DNA from 3 places in the Myxococcus sp. MISCRS1 genome. Region 3 is predicted to be linked to each of the others. Evidence: riboswitches for the same ligand, from Rfam matches in the RefSeq annotation. Region 3 holds a riboswitch; each other region holds the start of a gene.
What was found. A riboswitch is a leader RNA that binds a small molecule or an ion and turns the genes downstream of it on or off. The one in region 3 is predicted to bind cobalamin.
Positions count from the first base shown of each region.

Region 1: another riboswitch for cobalamin. It lies ahead of OWM54_RS26620 (hypothetical protein); the one in region 3 lies ahead of OWM54_RS00525 (acyl-CoA thioesterase).
Region 2: another riboswitch for cobalamin. It lies ahead of OWM54_RS21680 (aspartate aminotransferase family protein); the one in region 3 lies ahead of OWM54_RS00525 (acyl-CoA thioesterase).

Region 1 covers NZ_JAPNKB010000001.1:6,672,591-6,678,160, reverse strand. The annotation lists gene OWM54_RS26630 (ubiquinol-cytochrome c reductase iron-sulfur subunit) at 1-382, opposite strand, end outside; gene OWM54_RS26625 (cell surface protein) at 379-1,107, opposite strand; gene OWM54_RS26620 (hypothetical protein) at 1,104-2,480, opposite strand; cobalamin riboswitch at 2,665-2,881, opposite strand; gene OWM54_RS26615 (MXAN_6577-like cysteine-rich protein) at 2,901-4,514, opposite strand; gene OWM54_RS26610 (TonB-dependent receptor plug domain-containing protein) at 4,848-5,570, opposite strand, start outside.
Region 2 covers NZ_JAPNKB010000001.1:5,459,550-5,465,119, forward strand. The annotation lists gene OWM54_RS21670 (adenylate/guanylate cyclase domain-containing protein) at 1-1,171, shown strand, start outside; gene OWM54_RS21675 (MDR family MFS transporter) at 1,293-3,095, opposite strand; cobalamin riboswitch at 3,277-3,491, shown strand; gene OWM54_RS21680 (aspartate aminotransferase family protein) at 3,756-5,120, shown strand; gene OWM54_RS21685 (aldehyde dehydrogenase family protein) at 5,117-5,570, shown strand, end outside.
Region 3 covers NZ_JAPNKB010000001.1:168,488-174,057, forward strand. The annotation lists gene OWM54_RS00515 (FHA domain-containing protein) at 1-913, opposite strand, end outside; gene OWM54_RS00520 (S1C family serine protease) at 901-2,241, opposite strand; cobalamin riboswitch at 2,360-2,598, shown strand; gene OWM54_RS00525 (acyl-CoA thioesterase) at 2,724-3,143, shown strand; gene OWM54_RS00530 (hypothetical protein) at 3,309-3,992, opposite strand; gene OWM54_RS00535 (hypothetical protein) at 4,166-4,648, shown strand; gene OWM54_RS00540 (6-phosphofructokinase) at 4,790-5,570, shown strand, end outside.

The sequences.
Region 1 (5,570 bases), 6.5 Mb from region 3:
AGCCGTGACAGGGGCACTCCACCACGCCCTCCCCGGGCCGCCAGTCCACGCCGCAGTCGCCGTGCGTGCAGATGCGCCACAGCGCCACGAAGCACCCGGGCGTCGTGTGGACGAGCAGCACGTCCAGCAGGGCCTCAGGCGCATGCACCCGGGCGTGGCCTCCGGGGGACTCGAGGCCCGGATGCGCTTCGAGCCGCACCTCCACCCAGCCCTCGGCGGCGGTGCCGGGCTGGGGGAGGTCGGGGCAGGAGGCGCCCTCGGGCGGAGGGGCCAGGACGATGGCCTCCCGCCACTCGCCGCCGCACCCCGCGCCCAGCGTGGCCAGGGCACAGCCGCCCCGGGCCAACGTGAGGAGCGCGGCGCGGCGGTCCAGGTCCGTCATGGCGCGGCGGTCAGCGACACGCCGTTCACCACGGCGACGGCGTCCAGGTCGAACCCCGCGGAGGTGCCCGCCGAGCCGTTGGTGCCCGCGTCGACGATGCGCACGTAGCGCGCCCGGGCGAGGCCCACGGTGGCCAGGTCGAACCCGTCACCGCCGGCCACGGCGGGGTCCGTGGCGCTGATGCCAGCGGCGGGGTTGGCCGTCACGGGACGCACGCCCGCGCAGCCCGGGTAGTTGTTCGTCGCGTCCGAGGGGGCGCAGGGGAACTCGTGCCACTGCACGCCGTCATCGCTCACCGAGACGCGGCCCCGCTCGGTGAAGGCGCGCGGGCCTCCGGCGATGAGGAAGCCGTTCTCGAAGACGAGCAGGTCCACGCCCGGGCCATCCACCACCGCGAGGTCCGTGAAGCGCAGGGTGATGGAGCCACCCTGCCCCAGCGAGAGGACATCCAGCGAGCCGCTGTCCAGCCCCGCGCCCACCGGCGCGCCCAGGACGATGGACGGGAAGCGGTCCTGTCCGAAGCCCGCGCCGGGGCCGGGCAGGTACTCGACCACTTCGTCGGCGTACGGGTCCGCGGGCCGCGAGGGGCTCGCGTCGGTCCCCGAGTCACCGGGCCCCGCGTCGTCGTCCGTGACGGGAGCCTCGTCCCCACCGCACGCGGACAGGCTCAGCGCCAGGGCGAGCACGGTGCCGCGACCGAACCACGAGGAGGCGCGCGTGCTCACGGCGCCACCTGGAGGCGCACCAGGCGCCGGCCGTTGCGGTCAGCCACGCCGACGAGCACGTCGGAGCCGAGCGCCTTGAGCATCCGCACCGTGGTGCACTGGTTGACGTAGGTGAGCACGGGCACGCGCGCGCCCACCGTCACGGCGTCATTCGCGCCGACGGACAGCGCGTAGCGGGACACGTCGGTGGCGACGAAGTCGTAGTCCGGGGGAGCGTAGGCGCCGCGGTTGAGCACCACGCCACCGCCGAAGGCCGCGACGTCGTTGAAGTCGCTGCCCACGTCGACCTTCGCTTGCGTGCCCAGGTCCAGCGGCGTGCCGCTGGTGATGGCGGTGGCGAGCGTCGTGGGCGCCACGCCGTGGAGGACGTTGACGAAGTTCTGGTCGAAGTAGCCCAGCGCGGCGACGCCCGTGTCCGTCACGGCGGTGAAGCCGCTTCCCACCACGTCACCCTGCGGGAAGTTGACCGCGCGCACCGTGCCCATGGGGTCCGTGGACGTCACGAGACCATAGACAGCCAGGTCGGAGGCCGAGCCCAGACCGCCGCCGTTGACGAGCACCGCGCTCAGCTCCCCGGACGAGAAGGCCGCCGCGGAGAAGTTCTTGGGCGCGACGACGAAGCTCGAGTGGGCCGGCGTGGCCAGGTCATACGCGGCGACGTTGCCCGGCGAGCCCGTGGCGCCCAGCGTGTAGCCGGTGAAGACGCGCAGGCCGTCGTTGATGACATAGCCGTTCGGGTACACCGTGGCGCCGCCCTCGCGGTCCGCGGGGGTGATGATGTCGAAGAGCTTCGTGGTGCCCGGCAGGAGGTCGGGCCAGGTGCCCAGCGAGTACAGCGCGGCGTCCTTGCCTCGTCCCTGGATGCCGTAGAACGCATACGTGGGGCCCGGAGAAGCACCGAGCGCGAGGATGTCCGGCGACAGCGCCACGGACTCGGCGGCGACGAAGCCCGGCTGGAGCACGAGCGTGCCCAGCTTCGGGTCCAGCGGCACCGTCGCGCAGTCGACCACCACGGGGCCGGCATCCGGCTCACCCGCGTCCGGCGCACCTGCATCCGGCTCACCCGCGTCGGGCGTGCCCGAGTCCGGCTGACCCGCGTCGGGCGTGCCGGAGTCCGGCGTACCAGAATCCGGCGTCCCGGAGTCCGGCGGGCCCGCGTCGGGCGTGCCCGAATCCGGCGTCCCCGCATCGGGGGTCGGGGTGGTGGGGAGGGGCTCGGTCTCGCACCGCTCGTCGACGCAGACCCACTGCTGTCCCGCGGGGGCCTCGCCATTGTCGGCGCGGCAGTCGAACGGGTCGACACACTCCGGGTTGCAACCGGTGCCGAGCAGGGCCACGGCGAAGGAGGCCACGGCCAGTGATGCGGACTTCATCCAAGGTTTCGCGCGCTTCGATTCAGCCGTCTTCATCTGCGTCCTCGTCCCTCTCCGCCCCCACGGGCGGGTGGGCTTCCAGGAGGACGCGGTCGAAGGCGGGCACCCGAGCACCCCACGGTGCGCGGTGAATGGGCTGACGCCTCCGCCGCCTCCCCTCGGAGGCCTCGGTGATGTCCGTGCCCAAGGGGCACGGGTCCACGGCAGGTTTTCGGACTCGCAGGCGCGGGAGCCCCGGAGGGCGCCCACCTAGTGGCCGTCGCTTCCCAGTCCCGTGAGGGACCAGTGCTTCAATGACGGCGGTCGTTCCTGCACACCGCTGCGGGGCAGTCCCGGATTCGCACCGGGTTCCCTAGAGCCGCCGTGGTTCGCACGACGGCACCGAGGACGCGGCCGGGATATGGCGGGCGACAGGCATTGTCAATGGAGCGCGGTGACGTCGATGGCGTTGGACACGGGGCGTCGAGGGTCCACCGGGCACGCCTCCAGCGCGGGGCCCTTCGCGGTGGGCGTGGAGTAGCCCCTGCGCTCGGTGAGGGTGCCGTCACCGACCTCCACGACGAAGACGCGGCCCGCGTTGGTGTCCGCCAGGTACACCGCGCCACGGGACACGGCGAAGCGGCTGGCCACCGACAACAGGCAACCCGGTGCGCCGGGCTGACAGCCAGGATTCAGCGCGTAGGAGGCCACGGGGACATCGTTCTTCACCAGCACCAGCCCCGTGGAGCGAACGGACGTGGCGAGGTAGCCGTTGGCCGTGTCGTAGATGGCCTCACCGATGCAGGCGACCACGAGCTGGTCACCGACGGCTTCCACGTAGCCCGCGTTGAGGCAGCGCTCCTGGCCCAGGTCGATGGCGCTGACGGCGCCGGTGGCGGGGTCGATGCGCGCGAGCATGCCCGGCCCGTTGGGGCGGTAGTCGTTGGCGGGGTTGAGGTTGGTGAGCGCCACGTACACGTGGGTGCGCGTCGCCGTCACCGAGAACGGCAGGGGCATGGAGCCCGTGCCGTCGAAGGGCTTCAGGTCCAGGCCGGTGAGCGACAGCGTGTCCACCTTGCGCGGCTGCGTGGGGTCGGAGATGTCCACGCGCGCCACGGCGTTGCCGTGCTGGAAGTTGGAGCTGCCGGTGCCGAAGAGCGGGATGTAGAGCAGGTCGCCGAAGCGCGCGAGCGCCTGGGGGCTGGTGTTCGGGCCGAGGTTCAACTGCCCCACGGTGCGCAGGCCCAGGCCGTTGCCGTGGGACGGGCCGTCACGGCGGAGCACCTGGAGCGTGTTGTTCACCGAGTCGATGACGTACACGTGGGGCGGGTCCACGAGGATGTCATTGGGGGAGCCGGACACGACGCCCAGCGAGTCCTCCTCGACGAGCGCGCCCAGGTTGCCTCCAGGCGCCTGGAGCAGCTTGCCGTTGGTCATGTCCGCGCCGAGCACGAAGCCATCCCAGGACGCGAGCGCCTGGATGCCCGCGCCGAACTCTCGGCGAGGTCCGAGCTGGTCCGTCCCCGCCTGGAGGCCCACGAGCTGTCCGTTGGTGAAGCACGCGGCCACGACGTCGTAGGTGCAACGCCCGGAGCGGCAGGACTGCGCGTCGGGGCACACGTTGCCGCAGGCGCCGCAGTGGAGCGCGTCCGTCTGGCCGTCCACGCACGCGCCGGAGCAGCGCAGCAGCCCCTCGGAGCAGCCCTCGCGACAGGTGCCGGACTCGCAGACCTGCCCGGCGGCACAGGCCGAGCCACACGCGCCGCAGTGGGCGACATCCGTCGCGGTGTCCACGCAGGCGCCGTTGCAGGACTCGGTGCCCGCGCGGCAACCACAGGCGCCGTCCTGACAGACCTCCCCCGAGGAGCACGTGGTGCCACAGGCGCCGCAGTGCGCGGTGTCGCTCCGCGTGTCCACGCAGGCGCCGTCACAGACGACGAGGCCGGAGGTGCAGACCACGCCCTCATCCGGACAGCCCGTGAGCACGAGCGCCGAGGCACAGAGCAGCGACAGGACGAGCAGCCTGGGCGCTACGAAGGAAGGAACAGGAAGCATCGAGTCCTCAGGAAGGGGAAGGCAGGCGCGGCATCACCGCGAACGACCGGTGCCAGGGAGAGCGAACACATGCGACGCGCACCTCGCGAGCGGGCCCCACGGACGAACCGGACGCGAGGAGCGTGCGTGCGAGATGCCCCCTGCGAGAGGACGGCGCTGCAACGGGTGCCGTGAACGACCGGCATGGGCACGCGAGCGCGCAGGGCGCGCAGCTCATGAGCCGAGCGGCCCAGCGAGAGTTGCGCGGGCGGCTGAGAGGACCGCACACCGACTGGCGACGGCGCGGTGTCACCTCGCACGCCACGCGCTCCGGAACAACTCCGGCGTCCGGGCTCACGGAGCGCGCGGTGCATTCGAGCCCTCGGGAGCAGAAGGAGCCGGCTCGAGCGACACCGCGAGCGTCGCGTACGCCGCGCGCCCTGGCAGCGGGAAGCCGGTGAAATCCTGCACCCGCGCGTCGAGCAGGTTCTTCACCTCGACCGACAGCGTCACCTCGGGCCTGCGCAGGAAGGTGCTGGAGGCCCCCACGCTCCACAGCGTGCGCGAGGGCAGAGAGCGCGTGCCCGTGCGGTTGACGAACTGCGACGCCTGATACAGCACCTCGGTGCGCGCGTTGAGCCACTCCGGCCCCGCGCGCAGGCGCCCCACCCACTTGTGTCGCGGGCGATTGGGCAGGTCCTGGTTGAAGTAGCGCGGGTCTCCAAACCGGTTCTGCGTGCGCAGCCACGTGTAGCCACCGCTCGCCGACAGCCACGAGAACAGCCGCGCCTCCGCCTCCAGCTCCGCGCCCCACACCCGCGCGGCGTCGAAGTTGTACGGCCGCGCCATCATCGGCGGATACAGCTCGTACGCGATGAGGTCCTCGTAAAGCGCCGCGAAGCCGCCCGCCGTCACACTCCACCGAGGAGCCCCCGCCACCGTCGCCTGGGAGTCCCAGACCACCGCCGCGTCCGCGTAGAGCGCCCGCTCGGGCCTCAGCCCCGGATTGGGCAACAACGTCCCCTGACGGATGTACAGCTCCAGGAACGACGGCGCGCGATGCGACTGTCCCGCGTT
Region 2 (5,570 bases), 5.3 Mb from region 3:
GGTGGGCTGGCTCGCCGTGGAAGCAAGGCGTCTGCCCAATCCCGTGCCGCTGCTGTCGGGCCTGTGTGAACGGCTGACCGCGTGCGGTGTGCCCGTGTCGCGCGCCTCCATCGTCCTCTTCACGCTGCACCCGCTCCTGCACGCCCGGAGCTTCCGCTGGCGCGTCGGACATGGCGCCACCGCCGAGGTCCACCCCCACGGCCTCCAGCACCTGCCCGCGTTCTCGAAGAGCCCCTTCAAGGCCCTGCGCGAGGGGCTGCCCGTCATCCACCGCCGCCTGGAGCAGCCGCTCCCGGACGGCGACTTCCCCATGTTCACCGAGCTGCGCGCCGAGGGGCTCACCGAGTACCTCGCGCTGCCGGTGTGCTTCAGCGATGACTCGCGCCACGGCGTCTCCTGGGCCACCTCCGAGCCCGGGGGCTTCACGGACGCGCACCGCGCCCTGCTCCACGAGCTGCAGCCCATCCTGGAGCTGGTGCTGGAGGTCTTCGCGCGCAAGGACATGACGGGCGTGCTGCTCGACACGTACCTGGGCCGCGACGCGGGGCGCCGCGTCCTCCAGGGACAGATTCGGCGCGGCGACGGCGAGACGACCTCCGCCGTCATCTGCCTGAGCGACTTGCGCAGCTTCACCGCGCTGTCGGATGCGCTGCCCCGCGACGCATTGCTCGAGCTGCTCAACGCCTACTTCGAGACGATGGTCGGCGCCTTCCACTCGCACGGCGCGGAGGTGCTCAAGTTCATGGGCGACGCCGTGCTGGCCATCTTCCGCATCGACGACCACGCCCTCGTGGAGGACCGCTGCGCCGCCGCCGCGCGCACCGTGCACGAGGCGGTGCGTGCCAGCGAGCAGGACAACGCCTCGCGCCGCCGCAGGGGCCTGCCCACCTACGAGTTCGGCGCGTCGCTCCACGTCGGCGACGTGATGTACGGGAACATCGGCGCGTCGGACCGGCTCGACTTCACCGTCATCGGCCCGGCGGTGAACCTGGCCAGCCGCATCGCGGGCCTGTGCGCGGGGCTCAACGAGCCCGTGCTCCTCTCCGAGTCCTTCGTCTCCCACTACCGTGGCGACGTGAAGGACCTGGGGCACCACCCCGTCAAGGGCGTGCCCCACCCCGTGCGCATCTACACGCTCGACTCGGAGTCCTCCGCGCTCACCGCCGCGTGAGCCCGGCGCTGTCCCGTCCGTGGTGGTGATGCCCGGCACACCGCCCCGGTGCCCTCGCGCACTGGCGTGTGTACCGGCGCAAGGCCCGGTCCGCCTCCGTGCGCGTTGCGCGCCGCCGAGCTCATTCCGTGGGTGCCGGTGCCCGCGCGCGCCCGCGTTGCAGGGGTTGTTCGGGCAGCCGCAGTGTCACCAGGAACGCGAGCAGCGCGACGAAGATGGCGCAGCGGTACACCGCCTCCACCGCCCGCGTGAAGGACTCCTTCAGCGCCAGCGCCGTCCGGTCGACCGCCTCCAGCGCCCGCTGTTCCTTCGCGTCCACAGCGGAGAGCGCTGACGCCGCGGCAGGCTGCTCGCGCGCATCGGAGGGCGCCGTTTCCTTCGCACGTTGCTCCCGTACCTCCGGGCGCTGAAGGGCCTGCCGCTCGGCCTCCAGCTCCGCGCGCACGCGCTCCTTCACCTTCTCCGCCTGGAAGGCCGACTGCGCGGGGCCCGCCTCGCTCCCGTCGACACCGGGCACCGCGGACGCCAGCTCGGCGCGCAGCTTCGGCTGCAGTCCCTCCGTGGCGCTCGCCACGCGGGTGCCCAGCTGATGCGACAGCGTCGTCGCGAACACCGCGCCGAGCAGCGCCACGCCCAGCGTCATCCCGAGCTGACGGAAGAACGTGGCCATCGCCGTGGCCACGCCGATGCGCTGGGGTGACACCGCGTTCTGGATGGCCAGCGTGTAGAGCGGAATCGACGGTCCCAGGCCCACGCCCACCAGGACCATCTTCACCGTGACCTCCGTCTGCGTCGACGTGGGCGTCAGCGTGAACCCCATCACCGTGAAGCCCACCATCAACACCACCAGCGAGCCCAGCATCAGCCCCTTGTACCGGCCGATGCGCGACACCAGCTGACCGCTGAGGATGTTGCCCGCCACCACGCCCAACGTCAGCGGCGTCAACGTCAGCCCCGCGTGCGTGGCCGACAGCCCCACCACGTTCACCATGAACAGCGGCAGGAACACCACGCCCGACAGGAACACCGCGCCGATGACGAACACCGCCGCGTTCCCCAGCGCGAACGTCCGGTCCTGGAACAGCTTCAGGTCCAGCAGCGGCTCCTGCGCGCGCCTCTCCTCGCGCAGGAACAACACCGTCCCCACCGCCGCGAGCGCGAACAACCCCAGCACCTGCCACGAGCTCCACGCCCAGCCGCCACCGTGCGCCACCTGCTCCGCGCCACGTCCCAGGCTGAGCGCGAGCAGGAGCGGCACCACCGCCAGCGCCAGCAGCACCGCGCCCGTCACATCCAGCCTCCCGCGCGAGGCCCCCGGCGGCTTGAGCGCCGGCATGCGCGAGAGCACGAGCGCGAGCGCCACCGCGCCCACCGGCAGGTTGATGAAGAACACCCAGTGCCACCCCAGCCGGTCCGTGATGAAGCCTCCCGCCAGCGGCCCCACCACGCTCGACAGGCCGAACATCGCGCCGAACAGGCCCTGGTACTTGCCTCGCTCGCGCGGCGGATAGAGGTCCGCCACCACCGACAGCGACGCGGTGAAGAGCGCCGCGCTGCCCACCCCCTGCACCGCGCGGTACAGGATGAGCGTCAGCGTCGAGCGCGACACGCCGCACAGGAAGCTGCCCAGCAGGAACACGACGATTCCCGCCGCCAGCACAATGCGCCGGCCCAGCAGGTCCGACAGCTTCCCCCACACGGGCACCATCATCGTCGACGCGACCAGGTACGACGTCGTCAGCCACGGATAGAGCGCGGGGGAGATGCCCAGGTCCGCCTGGATGGAGGGACCCGCCGTGGCGACAATCGTCTGGTCCAGCGCCGCGAGCAGCAGCCCGAGCAGCGCGCCCGACATCGTGAACACCCTCTGTGCACGGGTGAACGTGAAGGGCGCGGCGGCGGTGTTCGCGGCGGACGGAGCCATGGTCTGGAGGCGTCCTCCGACGCGGAGCGCCACCGATGAAGGTGACGCCTGCGCGCGGGATGCGCCAGCGCTCATGCACGGCAGGTTGCTCGTCGAACATCCCCGCGCACCGGCAGACGTCACGTCCCCGCGCGTCGAGCGCGCACCGGCGCTTCGCTTGACAGTCCGAAGAGGCGAACAGTACATACCGCCCCATGTTGGTGCTCGGACCTCGGTCCGAGCTTAAAAGGGAACCCGGTTCGAATCCGGGGCTGCCCCGCAGCGGTAAGTGAGAACGAGCCTCGTCATCCGCACTGGTTCCCCTGGGGAGCTGGGAAGCGACGAGTCGTAGGAAGCCGGCCCCCAAGGCCGAAGCGCTCACGAGCCCGAAGACCTGCCCGCATCCGACCGTGGGAGAAATCCACGGACGGTTTCGACCTGGAGCCGCGTGGGACGGCCGGAAGGTTCGAGCGGCGCTCGTGCCTCGACGGGCCCTCACGCACGCTCGACTTCTCCGACCTCCATCCCCCGTGTCTCCAGTCGCCCGTGGGGGCGAAGGTCGGTCCGTGGGCTCCAGTCGGGGCCTGGTGTGCGCTCACGCGCGCATCGTGACTGCCCTTCTTCCACGCGGGAGCCCTGTCGGGCGACCTCCGGTCGTCCGCGCTGCGTGGAGGACGGACGATGCGGGACGAAGCCAGGCACACGGTGCGCTACCCCCAGGGGAACGTGCTGCTGCGCAATCTCGCGCGCGACTTCCCCGTGGTGACGCACGGCCAGGGCGTCCACCTCTTCGACGCGAGCGGCAAGCGCTACCTCGACGCCTCCGCCGGTGCGCTCGTGGCCAGCGTGGGTCACGGCAACCGCGAGGTGGCGGACCGCATCCATGAGCAGCTGCTGCGCGTCGCCTACGTCAACGGCACCCACTTCACCACCGACGTCACCGAGGCGCTCGCCACGCGCCTGTGCGCCCTCGCGCCCCAGGGGCTCACGCGCGCCGCGTTCCTCGGCTCGGGCTCCGAGGCGGTGGAGGCCGCGGTGAAGTTCGTCCGCCAGCTCTGGGTCGAGCGCGGCCAGCCCCAGCGCGGCAAGGTCATCGCGCGCGTGCCCGGCTACCACGGCAACACGCTGTACGCGCTCTCGCTGTCGGGGCGGCCCCACTACAAGACCTTCTTCGGCCCCCTGCTGGCGGAGGTCGTCACCACGCCCGCGCCGTACCCGTACCGCTCCGGGCTGGAGAACTACGCGCGCGACGGCGCCGAGCACTACGCGCGGCTGCTCGAGGAGACGATTCGCCGCGAGGGCCCGGACACCATCGCCGCCTTCATCGCGGAGCCCGTCATCGGCTCGTCCGCGGGCGCGTCGCCTCCACCGCCCGGGTACTTCGAGCGCGTGAGCGCCGTGTGCCGCGAGCACGGCATCCTCACCATCGCCGACGAGGTCATGTGCGGCTGCGGGCGCACCGGCCGCTTCTTCGCCAGCGACCTGTTCCACTTCACCCCGGACGTGCTGGTGCTCGGCAAGGGCATCAGCGGGGGCTACGCGCCCTTGAGCGCGCTGCTCATCCGCGAGGAGCACCTGGAGGAGCTGCGCCGGGGCTCGGGCGGCTTCATGCACGCGCAGACGTACCTCCAGGCGCCCGCGATGACGGCGGCGGGGCTGGCGGTGCTCGACTACTACGAGCGGCACGACCTGGTGGCCCACGCCGGGCGCGTGGGCGCGCACCTCCAGCGCCGCCTGCGTGAGGCGCTGGGCGCGCTGCCGCATGTCGGCTCCGTGCAGGGCGTGGGGCTGATGGCCGGCATCGAGCTGGTCGAGGACACCGCGAGCAAGCGCCCCTTCCCACGCGCGCGCAAGGTCATCGAGCGACTGCTGTCGGCGCTGTTCGAGCGGGGGCTGGTCCTCTGGTCCAACACGGGCCACGCGGACGGGACGAACGGGGACCTGCTCATGGTCGGCCCCCCGTTGGTCATCACCGAGGCGGAGGTCGACGAACTGGTCGACACGCTCGCCCGCGGCATCCACCACTTCTTCCAGGAGGCGTCATGAGTTTCCGCATCACCTACTCGGTGCTGGAGGCGGACCTGTCCGCGCTGCACGCGCAGTTCGACGAGGCGCTCGCCGCCGTGCGCTCGACGCTGGGCGGAGAGCTGCCGTCGTGGCTCGGCGGCGAGGCGTTCCGGAGTGGAGACCTGCTTCAGAGCCGCAACCCCGCGCGGCCGGACGAGCTGCTCGTGTCCGTCCACCGCACGCCCGTGGCCGAGGTGGACCGCGTGGTGCGCGTGGCGCGCGAGGCCCAGCGCGGCTGGGGCGCGACGCCGTGGCAGGAGCGCGTGCGCATCCTCCGCCGCGCCGCGGACCTCATCTCCGAGCGGCGCATGGAGCTGTCCGCGCGCATGACGCTGGAGGTGGGCAAGAGCCGGCTCGAGTCGCTCGGTGACGTGGAGGAGTCCGCGGACCTGCTGCGCTACTACGCGGGTCAGCTCGAGCAGGCGGAGG
Region 3 (5,570 bases):
AGAAGGACTCCACGGGCTGGGCCCGGGCCACCCGGAAGACGGGCGGCAGCAGCGTGCGGGAGAAGTCCAGCGACGTGCTGAAGGGCTCGTTGCCCAGCAAATCGTTCGCCCGCGACACGGCGCCGAAGGCCAGCGTCACCACGACGAGCACCCGCACCAGCCGCGCCGGCTCCCACCGCGCCACGTAGCGCAGGTGCCAGAAGAGCCCCCAGCCCATGAGGAGCAGGAACGTCGCGTGGTACACCCAAGAGAGGCTCGCGCCCAGGCCCAGGCTGAAGCCCAGCGCGGCCACCAGCAGCGGCAGCGCGACGGCGCCCAGCAGCACCAGCGCGCCGATGGTCGCGTGCGCGCGGTAGTGGAAGTGGCGACGGGAGATGCGGCTGGCCACCGCCCAGCCTCCGGCCCACAGGAGCGTGAGCGTCAGGGGCATCACCAGGGCCACCGTGAGCTCGCCCCAGTCCGTGCGCGCGTAGTTGCCCAGGTAGGACGCCAGCGCGCTGAACAGCAGCAGGGACAGCATCGCCACGGGGAAGGCGCGCGGGTGCTCGAACACGCGCTCGCGGGGCTCGCCGGACACGGTGCTCACCACCGTGGGCGGCACCGCGTGGTTGCGGGCCCGGAAGCGCAGCACCGTGTCCCCCACCGCCACGCGGGTGTCGGGCGCCAGCTCCAGCTCCGCCAGCTGCGTCCAGGGCTGCACGCGCCAGGTGCCGTTGTCGCTGCCGACGTCGCGCAGCACGAGCGCGCCGTCCTCGCGGCGGTCGATGCGCAGGTGCTCGGCGGAGACCTTCGGGTCATCCAGGATGACGTCGTTCGAGTACGCGCGGCCCACCGTGGCCGGGAAGCGATCCAGCCGGTGACGCGTGTGGACGGAGTCACCCTCCAACACCTCCAGGAAGATCACTTCGTCCACGACAGCCCCTCCAGGTAGCGGCGCGCCAGCTTGCGCGCGTTGTCCGCCGTGAAGCCGCCCAGCGTGAGGCTGGTGTCCACCCCGCTGGTGCTGGCGTTGAGCGCGGCGGCGCGCAGCACCAGGTCATAGAGCCCCGGGAAGCGCTTGTACGCGCGCAGGCACATGGCCGCGCGCACGGGCAGCCCGCCCACGTCCACGAACTCGGAGGTGCACCGGAAGTTGGTGACGTCCTCGCGCGAGGCCTCCACCGTGTCCGGGTCCTGCGAGAACAGCGCGGTGTAGAGCGCGGAGAAGCGCAGCGCGCCCAGCTCCTGGCTGGAGGCCTGCTGATGCAGGAAGGCCACCACGCCGGTGCGGTGCCGCGAGGACAGGTAGATGTCCTCCTCGGACGAGCACTGGTAGTTCGTCACGGTGTACGGCACCTCCGGGTCATGCGGCGTGTCGCCCCAGCACTTGAGGAAGGGGATCCAGCGGCCCGGGACGTGGTAGCTGCCCAGGGTCTGCTTCGGCAGCGAGGCCGCGAGCATCTGCTCGGTGAGCCGCTGCTGGTTCTCGATGAGCTGCGCGCGCACCGTCTCCAGCAGCGCGGGCGTCGCGTCCGGCGCCATCTTCAGCGCCCGGCCGAGCAGCGTCCTCGCGCGGTGCACCGGCACCAGGAAGCCCAGCTGGTTGCCCATGGTGGCCACGTTGACGCCCACCACGGTGCCCTGCCCCGTCAGCGTCGGGCCGCCGCTCATGCCCGGGTTGATGGCGCCGCTGAAGTGCAGGCGCTCGTAGAGCGAGTCCTGGATGAAGCCGTTGTACGTGCCCTCGACGATGGTGGTGCCCAGGTCATGGGGGTTGCCCATGGCGAACAGGCGCGCGCCCTGGGGCGGCTCGCGGTCCTCCAGGACGAAGTAGTCCTTCACCGGTTCATCCATGCGGATGACGGCCAGGTCGTGCACCACGTCCACGTCCACCAGGCGCGCGGGCACGGGCTCCCCGCCGGTGCGCAGCACGAGCTGCGCGGTGTAGTCCTCCGGGTGGAGCACCACGTCGGAGACCACGTGGTAGTTGGTGATGGCGTACCCGTCGGCCGAGACGAAGAAGGCGGAGCCGATGGAGGAGCGCGTGCCCGAGCGGCGCTCGATGATGCGCACCTGGGCGACGCGGTTCTGGATGCGCTGGAAGAGCTCGTGGGTGGCCGGGGGCAACACGGCCGGAGGCGGCTCGGGCGCGGGAGCGGGCACGACGTCGGGTTGGCTTCGGACGGCGGAGGGCGCGCCCGGTTCGGATGGGGCGACGGCCGGCGCCTGCCCCAGCACGGCGACGAGGAGGAAGACGAACATGGATGCGGCGCACGCTATCCCAGCGCCGCGCGCGCGGGGGTACCGAGTGGCGGGGCATGAGGCCTCCGGTGCGCTCGTCGACCCACCTGCCCTGTTGGCGACGCGCCGGGCAGCGGGTAGGGTCCGCCCCGCCCGAGGTGCCTCGTGGGGGTCCACGAGGTTTAGCAAGGGAATCCGGTGTGAATCCGGAGCTGCCCCGCAGCGGTCAGTGGGAACGAACGCCGTCGAACGCACTGGTCCTCGGCAGACGAGGGCTGGGAAGGGACGGCGCCTAGGACGCCAGCACGCGCCGCGATGAGGGGCGGGTGGTGGGAGGCCCACGGAGCCCGAAAACCTGCCTCGAGCCCATCTGGGACGCGGACAGCGCCCCGGGTGGCGCTTCGCCCCCGGCCTTCGCGGGAAGGTCAGGCCATCCCTCGCGGCCCACCGCCGCCCTCGGAGGTCTTCATGTCCGGGGAGGCCCGTGGGCCAGGAGTCCGTCCATGAGTCACATGCAGCCGTCCCTCCCCTCCTCCGCCACCGAGACGCGGATGGTGGACATGGTGTTCCCCGATCAGACCAACCACTACGGCACCCTCTTCGGAGGTCAGGCCCTGAGGTGGATGGACATGTCCGCGTTCATCACCGCCAGCCGCTACACGCGCCGCACCGTGGTCACCGCGTCCAGCGAGCGCGTGGACTTCCACATGCCCGTGCAGCAGGGGCAGCTCGTGGAGCTGGTCAGCCGCGTGACGGCGACGGGCCGCACCTCCGTCACCGTGGACGTGGAGATGTTCGCCGAGGACCTGCTCACGGGCGCGCGGGAGCTGTGCACGCGCGGGCGCTTCGTGCTCGTGGCGCTGGATGAGCACCGCAAGCCCACCGCCGTGCCCCCGCTCTTGCCCGAGCCGGGTGCGCAGTGACGTGAAGCCCTGAAACGCAATGCGCGCCGGGGCCGGCTCCTCGGGCTCCGGCGCGCACTCCAGCAGATGGCATCACGCGGGGACCCGCCCGCCTCCGAGGCGGCCCGCTCGCGGCGCCGCCCAGGGCGCCACCGGGGATTCATTCGTGCGCGAGCCGCGCGGTCGTCACGACTCGGAGGCCATCCGCCCCGCGCGCCCCCGGCGCCACGCCGCGTATGACGCCACCAGCGCACCGGCCAGCGCCCCCGCGAGCGCGCCCAACAAGCGCCGGGGAACCACGCCAGGCGTCGTCGTCGGCTCCAGGCGGAACGTCTCCAGCGAGGCTCGGACGCTCGGCGCCAGCACCTCCCAGCGCACCGCGGGCGCGCTGACGACGACCACCGCGTGCCGCCCCTCGGACGCGAGCCCCGCCACCAGCACCGTGCGCGTCTGCCCCGCGTCCCGCAGCGTCCCCAGCACCTCCACGCGCGGCGCATCGCCTCCAATCCGGTCCACGCGCTCCGGCGACAGCACCACCCCCAGCTCCCGCTGGAAGTGCTGCATCACCGCCGACGCGAAGTCGTCACGCTCGGACGGGCTCGCGGAGAAGCCGCGCTCCACCACCGACACCAACATCGTCGCGGCCTCCGGGCCCTCGCCATCCGCGAGCGCCGCGGACAAGGCCCTCGGCGTCTCCGCGTCCAACGTCACCGCCCCCGCCACCGAGCCCGTGTACGGCTCCCACCGCACCATGTGGAAGCCCTCGGGCGGACGCAGCACGTAGCCGTCGCGCCGCAGCTCGGTCCCGAGCGCGCCCGACAGCAACAACCACCCGCCTGCCACCCACGAGAGGCTCACACCGCGCAGCATAGGCCCCCCGAGCCCCGGACGCGGCCACTCACGCGCCAGGCCGCATGAACCCATGGATACCCAGAAGACACGGCTTCACGGGCATGAGGCCCACCGGCCCGGCTCACCGCGAAGTCAGGCCCGCGCGCCTTCGTTGTGACATCCCCGTCGGGCACGGGTAACCTCGCGCCGAGATGAATCCTGCAGCCCGGGTGGAGATGGAGGCTCGCGCCGACCGAGCGCTGCGCCGTGGAGAGCTGGTCGAGGCGCTCGACCTCTATGAGGCGCTCCTCCTGGCCTTCCCGGACGACGGCGCGCTCGCCGACAAGCTCGCCAACCTCCGCGAGTCCCTCCAGCCCCTGGAGCTCCAGAAGCTGGAGGCCTCCCGACCGCCCGAGGAGCCTGAGCTCCCGCTCGGCCCCTCCTCACCCGCCCAGGAGGGTGAGCGCCTGTTCGCCCTCGGGGACTACGTGGGAGCGGCCGCCGCCTACCGCCGCGCCGTCCAGGAGCGCCCCGACAACGAGCTCTTCAAGGAGCGGTTGATCGAGGTCTACCGGATGGCGAAGGAGATGCCCCTACAATCTCCGACAGACAAGGCGCTGCCCAAGGCGCCCCAGCCCCGTCTGCAGGCCCTGCTGGACCGCGTCGCCTCTCGTCGCCGCCTCAAGCGGGACTGATGGAAGCTCGCGTTTCCACTCGGAAATCCGATCCGTGAGGTGATTCGCGCGTTGCACCCCGGCGCGGGGGCCTCCTATCATCAGGTCCGACGTCGCTGTCATGGTGGGCACTCCTGCCTCTGACACCCGCGTCCGACCCCTATGGCCCGTTCACTGAGACTCGGAGTCCTCACCGGTGGCGGAGACTGCCCCGGGCTCAACGCGCTCATCCGCGGCCTCGTCAAGCGGGGCACGCACGAGTTCGGCCACGAGTTCGTCGGCATCGAGAACGGCTACATGGGCCTGGTGGAGCCCGACCTCACGCGTCCCCTCACCGAGGAGGACACGCGCGGCATCCTCCCCAAGGGCGGCACCATCCTGGGCACGTCCAACCGCGCCAACCCGTTCATCTACGCCTTCAGGGAGGGTGAACGTTGGGTGGAGCGCGATGTGTCCGACGCCGTGCTGCGCCGCTGCGAGGCGCTGAAGCTCGACGGAGTCATCGCGGTGGGCGGCGACGGCACGCTGTCCATCGGCCACCGGCTCAGTGAGAAGGGCCTCAAGGTGGTGGGCTGTCCGAAGACCATCGACAACGACCTGAGCGGGACGGACCAGACGTTCGGCTTCGACACCGCGCGGCTCATCGTGACGGAGGCGTTGGATCGGCTGCACTCCACGGCGGAGGCGCACGACCGGGTGATGCTGGTGGAGATCATGGGCCGGCACGCGGGCTTCCTCACGCTCGAGAGCGGGCTTGCTGGCGGAGCGGACGTCATCCTCATCCCGGAGATTCCCTACCGGGTGGAGTCCATCGTGGAGAAGCTGCGCCGCAGGGCCACGCGCCGCCGCAGCTTCTCCATCATCGCCATCTCCGAGGGCGCCTTCCCCGTGGGCGGCACGCTGGCCGTGCTGGACAAGGCCGAGGACGTGCCCGGACGCGGCG